DNA from 2 places in the Micromonospora sp. DT47 genome. Region 2 is predicted to be linked to the other one. Evidence: predicted binding sites of a transcription regulator. Region 2 holds the regulator's gene; the other holds the start of a gene.
What was found. Region 2 encodes HspR, which represses chaperone genes until heat shock. Its sites were predicted from a motif close to TTGAGTNNNNNNNACTCAA; they were not measured.
Positions count from the first base shown of each region.

Region 1: the regulator HspR is predicted to act here: its motif matches at 1,324-1,342, upstream of lon (endopeptidase La).

Region 1 is NZ_JBNCLC010000006.1:33,025-36,538, forward strand. It holds gene lon (endopeptidase La) at 1-1,300, opposite strand, end outside; gene ACLQ2U_RS11320 (histone-like nucleoid-structuring protein Lsr2) at 1,556-1,903, shown strand; partial or broken gene ACLQ2U_RS11325 (DUF664 domain-containing protein) at 2,102-2,551, opposite strand; gene ACLQ2U_RS11330 (hypothetical protein) at 2,866-2,997, shown strand; gene ACLQ2U_RS11335 (hypothetical protein) at 3,059-3,514, opposite strand, start outside.
Region 2 is NZ_JBNCLC010000001.1:490,479-493,992, reverse strand. It holds gene dnaK (molecular chaperone DnaK) at 1-64, shown strand, start outside; gene grpE (nucleotide exchange factor GrpE) at 113-868, shown strand; gene dnaJ (molecular chaperone DnaJ) at 951-2,132, shown strand; gene ACLQ2U_RS02455 (heat shock protein transcriptional repressor HspR) at 2,162-2,599, shown strand; gene ACLQ2U_RS02450 (hypothetical protein) at 2,989-3,198, shown strand; gene ACLQ2U_RS02445 (hypothetical protein) at 3,296-3,514, opposite strand, start outside.

The DNA.
Region 1 (3,514 bases), on a different contig from region 2:
GGACCTCCAGCAGGGCGGCGGCCGGGTCGCCGGAGTAGCCGGCGGCCAGCTTGTCGACCTCGTCGAGGAGCACGACCGGGTTCATCGAGCCGGCCTCGCGCAGCGCGCGGACGATCCGGCCGGGCAGCGCGCCGACGTAGGTGCGCCGGTGGCCGCGGATCTCCGCCTCGTCCCGGACGCCACCGAGGGAGACCCGGACGAAGCTGCGGCCGAGCGCCCGGGCGACGGACTCGCCGAGGCTGGTCTTGCCGACGCCGGGCGGGCCGGCGAGGGCGAGCACCGCGCCGGAGCCGCGTCCGCCGACCACGCCGAGGTTGCGCTCGGCACGGCGGTTGCGCACCGCGAGGTATTCCAGGATGCGGTCCTTCACGTCGGCCAGGCCGGCGTGGTCGGCGTCGAGCACCGCCCGGGCCGCGTCGAGGTCGGTGTTGTCCTCGGTACGCGTGCTCCACGGCATCTCGAGCACGGTGTCGAGCCAGGTACGGATCCAGCCCGCCTCCGGGGAGGCGTCGCTGGCCCGCTCGAGCTTGCCGACCTCGCGCAGCGCCGCCTCGCGGACCTTGTCGGGCAGCTCGGCCGCCTCGACCCGGGCCCGGTAGTCGGCGGAGCCGTCCGGCTCGTCCTCGCCGAGTTCCTTGCGGATCGCGGCGAGCTGCTGGCGGAGCAGGAACTCCCGCTGGGACTTCTCCAGCCCCTCGCGGACGTCGCTGTTGATCTGCTCGGTGACCTCCTGCTCGGCCAGGTGCTCCTTCACCCAGCCGACCAGCAGCTCGAGCCGGGCGGTGACGTCCGGCGCGACGAGCAGGTCGGTCTTCTGCGCCAGGCTGAGCCAGGGCGCGTAGCCGGCCGCGTCGGCCAGCTCGGAGAGTTCGGTCATCCGCTCCATGGCGTCGATGACCTGCCACGCGCCGCGCTGCTGGAGGACCGAGGTCATCAGCGCGCGGTACTCGCGGGCGAGTTCCCGGGCCTTACCGGCCGGGGCGGGTTCGTCGAGTTCGGTCGCCTCGACCCAGAGGGCGGCGCCGGGTCCGGGGACGCCGGAGCCGATCCGGGCGCGGGACAGGCCGCGGATGACGGCGGCCGGTTCGCCGCTAGGCAGCCGGCCGACCTTCTCGATCAGGGCGACCGCGCCGACCGGGCCGTACTCGCCGTCGATGCGGGGCACGGCCAGCAGTTTCTTGTCGCCGGTGGCACGGGCCGCGTCGACGGCGGCCTGCGTCGTCGGGTCGAGGGTCACCGGGATGACCATGCCGGGCAGCAGGACGGCGTCGGTCAGCGGAAGTACCGGAAGAGTTGCCATCGAACACCTGCTATCGCGTTGGGTTGAGCGTGTCTCACTCAAGTCACCAAGCGTTCCCCGTGTTCCTCCCTGTGACCCGGGACACATCCGGGCCCGCCGCCGCCGGCCGGACGGCCAGGCCGGGTGGATTGGCCGTCCGCGGATTTCCCACGATTGACGCGACCCGCCAAATGAAAGCGACGCATATTGTTGCGGATTTGCCGGCGGATAGGTCAAACTCTTAGCACACCCCGCCCGACACAGGGAGTAATGGCGATGGCAAGGAAAGTAATCACCGTTCTGACCGACGACCTCGACGGCGGAAAGGCCGATCGGACCGTCGAGTTCAGCGTGGACGGGGTGGCGTACACCATCGATCTCTCCGACGAGAACGCAGGCGTGCTCCGCAAGGCGCTGGACCCGTACATCAGCGCTGGCCGTCGGATGGGCCGGGGCGCCGTGGAGGTCGCTCGCCCGACCCGTCGGCCCGGCCGGACCGGGGTCTCCGGAATGGACCGCGAGCAGAACCGGGCCATCCGGGAATGGGCCACCAAGAACGGCTACGAGATTTCCGAGCGCGGGCGGATCCCGGTCTCCGTCGTGGAGGCCTGGAAGAACCGCTGACCGCGACCGGATCACGATCCGAGGCACCGGGGTCACGCTGAGAAATCGGCGGAGGCCCCGGCGCTTTTCGCGCCGTTCACAATTTCCACCCGTCGGTGCGCCGACGAAGACCCCGACCGACCGGTCACTCCCCGTCGTACCGTCGATGAGCTGCCGCGCCACGTCGAGCTGCCCGACGTGCCGGGCGTACTCCTGCAGCAGGTGGAACAGGATCCGACCGAGCGACGGCGCGTCCTCGGCCGCGTGGAACCGGCCGCCCAGCCGGGCCGGCCGGGCCAGGTCGACGCCGGCGATGATCCGGCGAGTGTGCGCCACCTCGGCCCGGTACGCCCGCCAGACCTGCGCCGCCGACCGGTCGCCGACCCGCCACTCGGCGTCGTCGTCCCCGGGCGGAGCGGGCGCGACCGGTTCCGCGGCGAAGCCCCAACGGATCCAGCGCCGCTCCACCCAGCCCAGGTGCTGCACCAACCCGAGCGGTGACCAGCCGAGGCGGTCCACCGGGGCGCGCACGCGCTCCTCGGAGAGGCCGGCGGTCTTACGCGCCAACGCCTCGCGGTACCAGTCCAGGTAGCCGACGAGCAGCTCCCCCGGGTCATCGACCCGGTTGCCGGGACCGTCGAGCAGGACCGGGAAGCGCGCGTCGGACATCCACCGACCTTAGGCGCCCCGGGTGACCCGCACCACGATCGAAAACGCATGACCGGCGCACTGTCGTACCCCTAGGTTGTGATGAGCGAGATGCCCGGCGGGCATTACCGCAACGATCTACGGAGGTGGCGCGTGGCGCACTGGTGGAGGCAGACGGCCGGTGGGCTGCCCCGCACGTTCTGATACCTGTGGACCGCCACCCTGATCAACCGCCTGGGCAGTTTCGTCGACACTTCAGCCCGTCGTACGCCGGCGCCTCGGCCCGACCGCCGGTGGGCTGGTGACCGAGCGGTACGGGGCGATTCGCCCTCTGGTTGGGCCTGTTCGGGTTGGCCCTGCTGGTGGCCGCCGGCAACCTGCTCGCCGCCCCGGCCCGGACCCGGCGGATCGCCGCGCTGCGCGCCCCGGCCCCGGCGCCCGTCAAGGGCGCGCCGGCGCTGGTGTGACGACACGGCCGGAGCCGTCCGGGGGTCACCCCCGGACGGCCCCGGCGCCGCGTACGACCGGTCAGTTGACCTCGATCCGGACCGCGTCGAAGGCCGGGGTCTGGTTGGCCCGCTCCATCATCGGGATCCGGTGCGAACCGTCACCGGCCCAGACCGCGCACTGCGCAATGCCGGACTGCGGCAGGCCGGGGATCTGGATGGACACCTCGTCCGCCTGGCCGCCGCCGCCGCCGTCCTCGGTCGCCACGAAGAACGCCGGCACGTCCTGCGGGTTCGACGGGGCCTCGCCGGTGCTCTGCAGCATCCGGCACGCGGTGTGGAAGTGGCCGCGGACCAGCCCCTGGTCGTTGAGGAGCGAGCTCTCCACGTAGTAGCCGCCCTGGCCGGCCGCGAGGAACCGGTCCCGGACCAGGTTCCGGGTCGACACCTTCAGGGTGAACGGCTGGCTGCGCTGGACCTGATCGGGGAACTCGGTGATCAGCAGCGATGGGTTGTTGACGGCCGCGCCGACCTCACC
Region 2 (3,514 bases):
CCCGCAGGCCGGCGGCCCGGACGACGTGGTCGACGCGGAGATCGTGGACGAGGACAAGAAGTGACGGTCCGTCCCGGACCCCGACGCACGGCACAGAAATCGAGGTAGTCGCATGACGGAGAAGCCACGAGCCGCCGATCCGGAGTCCACCGGGTCGACGCCGGGTGGCTCCGCGCCCGCCGAGCAGGCCGCCGGCGACGGGCCGCGGGTCGTCATCCGCAACAACCGCAAGATCGGCAAGACCGAGGAGGCGCCCGCCGCCGCCGACGCCGGGGCGGACGTCCCGGCCGAGGGCCTGGTCGAGGAGGGTGAGGTCGTGGTCGACGAGATCGAGATCGAGGCCACCTCGGTCGACGGTCCGGCCCCGGCCGGCCCGCCGGTGGTGGACGCCCCCGCGCAGCCGGTCGACGGCGGCGCGGCCGGCTCCCCGCTCGGCGCCGAACTGGAGGCCCTCCGGGCCGAGCTGGACGAGCGGACCCGGGACCTGCAGCGGGTGTCGGCGGAGTACGCCAACTACCGCAAGCGGGTGGATCGGGACCGGGGCGTGGTCCAGGAGCAGGCGACCGGCTCGGTGCTCGCCGCGCTGCTGCCGATCCTGGACGACCTGGACCGGGCCCGGGAGCACGGCGACCTGGTCGGGCCGTTCGGCACGGTGGCCGAACAGCTCACCACCGCGCTGGGCAAGTTCGGCCTGACCCCGTTCGGGGAGCAGGGCGACCCGTTCGACCCCACCCGGCACGAGGCGGTCGCGCACCAGACCTCGCCGGACGTCGACGAGCCGACCTGCGTGCAGGTGATGCGCCGGGGCTACCTGCTCGGGGAGCGCCTGCTGCGGCCGGCGCTGGTCGCGGTCGCCGACCCGGAATAGTGCCTGACCATCCGGTCGCCCCGCCCGCCGGCTCACGGCGGGCGGGGCGACCGGGCCACATCACTCGGAAGGGGGTGGACCGGTGAGTTCCAAGGACTGGATCGAGAAGGACTACTACGCCGCGCTCGGCGTGCAGAAGTCCGCCTCCTCGGACGAGATCAAGAAGGCGTACCGGAAGCTGGCCCGGGAGTCGCACCCGGACCACAACCCCGGTGACCCGAAGGCCGAGGAGCGGTTCAAGGCCGTCTCCGAGGCGTACGCGGTGCTCGGCGACGAGGCCAAGCGCCGCGAGTACGACGAGATGCGCTCGCTGTTCGGCTCGGGCGCGTTCCGGCGCAACGCCCGCGGCGCCGGCCAGCCCGGCGGGGTGCCGTTCGACGTCTCCGACCTGTTCGGCGGCGGGGCCGGCGCGGACACCCGGTTCGGCGGCGGCGGCTTCACCGACCTGTTCAGCTCGATCTTCTCCGGTGGCGGCGCGGGCGGCCCGGCACGTCCGCGCGGCCCGGCCCGCGGCCGGGACGTGGAGACCGAGGTCGCGCTCGACTTCCAGGACGCGGTACGCGGGGTGACCCTCCCGCTGACCCTGCGCGCGCCCGGGGTCTGCGACACCTGCCACGGCAACGGCGCGAAGCCCGGCACCCAGCCGAAGACCTGCCCGGTCTGCCAGGGCGCCGGGGTGACCACCCGCAACCAGGGGTCGTTCAGCTTCTCCGAGCCGTGCCGCAACTGCCAGGGCGTCGGCACGGTCGTCGAGGAGAAGTGCCCGGAGTGCCACGGCACCGGCGGCGTGACCAAGACCCGCACGCTGAACGTCCGCTTCCCCGCCGGGGTGGCCGACGGGCAGCGGATCCGACTGGCCGGGCGGGGTGAGGCGGGCGAGCGCGGCGGCCCGGCCGGTGACCTGTTCGTGCAGGTCAAGGTCCGCCCGGACGAGCTGTTCGGGCGTACCGGGGACGATCTGACCCTGACCGTGCCGATCACCTTCGCGGAGGCGGTGCTCGGCATCGACCTGCGGGTACCCACGCTCGACGGCGCGGTGACCCTGCGGGTCCCGCCGGGTACGCCGTCCGGGCGGGTGCTGCGGGCCCGGGGCAAGGGTGTGGTCCGGCGCGACGGTCAGGCCGGTGACCTGCTGGTCACGCTGGACGTGGTGGTGCCGGCGATCGTGTCGGACGAGGCCCGGGCGGCGCTGGAGTCGTTCGCCGGGTCGACGCCGCCGGCCGCCCGGGAACATCTCGACGCGCGGGTGCGTCGGGTCGGTTGACCGGTGGATCGGGTGCGGAGGTGAGCGGGATGTCGGGCGATTTCGTCGGTTCGGGTGACCCTGCCTACGAGGCCAAGGTGCTGATGATCTCGGTCGCGGCGCGGATGGCGGGGATGCACCCCCAGACCCTGCGCCAGTACGACCGGCTCGGCCTGGTGCAGGCCGGCCGGGCGGCCGGGGGCGGGCGTCGCTACAGCGTGCGCGACGTGGTGCTGCTGCGCGAGGTGCAGCGGCTCAGCCAGGACGACGGGATCAACCTGGCCGGGGTCAAGCGGATCATCGGTCTGGAGCGCCTGCTGGAGCAGGCGCAGCAGCGGGTGGCCCGGCTGGAGGCGGAGTTGGACGCCGCGTACCGGCGGATCGCCGAGCTGGAGTCGCTGGCCACCTTCCCCGGTCGGGATCTCGTGCCCACCAACCGCACGTCGACCGCGCTGGTGGTCTGGCGCCCCCGCCGCACCGACCGCTGACCGCCGGGCCGGTTCCCGGCGGCCGCACCCGCACGGCGCGTGCGGGCCGCACCCGCCTTCTCCGACTGTCCACCCGGTCGATCTTGCACAGCGTCGCCGGCTGCCACCTGCAACTCGCCGCCGCCGACCGCCCCCCGGCCGCACCAGCGCGCTGCGCCGCTGGCTCGACCCGTCGTCCGTCAGGGCCCCCGCCGCCCACCCGGTCCGGACATACCGAGCGGATCGGTCGGGCACGCCGCCGATGCGAATGGCGAGTGGAACACCATGGCTGTCAAACCGCCTCGACCCGGCGTAGTTCCCGGAATTCCCGGCGCGAGCCGGGGCGACTGCCTTAGCCTAAAAGCAGGTCCAACCTGAACAATCCGGACTCCGAACTGGCAGGGGGAGCCATGGCGGAATCGGCCAAGGATGTGGTCCAGCAGGCGGAGGACCGGCTCGAGAAGGTGGCCGAGAAGGTCCGGGAGAGGTTCGACCGGGTCACCGAGGGCGAGTTCACTGACAAGATCAAGAATGGCCGGTTCGCCGACCAGGTCGACCACGGCGTCGACCAGGGGCGGACCGAGGCGAGACGCCGGAACCAGGGTGGATCGGAACGCTGACGATCCGCCGACGTGCGGGCCGGGACCCACGGGGGGCCCCGGCCCGTTCGCCGTGCGTGCGGCGGTGGCCGGCGGGCCACACCCACCGAGAGCGGGACTAGCCGAGCCGGCGGTTCTCCCGGACCAGGCCGCCCTCACACCAGTCCCGATAGACGAAGAGGTCCTGCCGGGCCAGCAGCATCCGGCTGTTGTGCGCCCAGGTGCGCATCAGCTCGTCGCCGTCCCGCTCGGCCTGCTCGACCACCTTCCGGAAGCGGCGCTTCGGGTGCGCGCGGAAGTTCGTCCGGATGCCGTCCGCGGCGTAGATGTAGAGGCA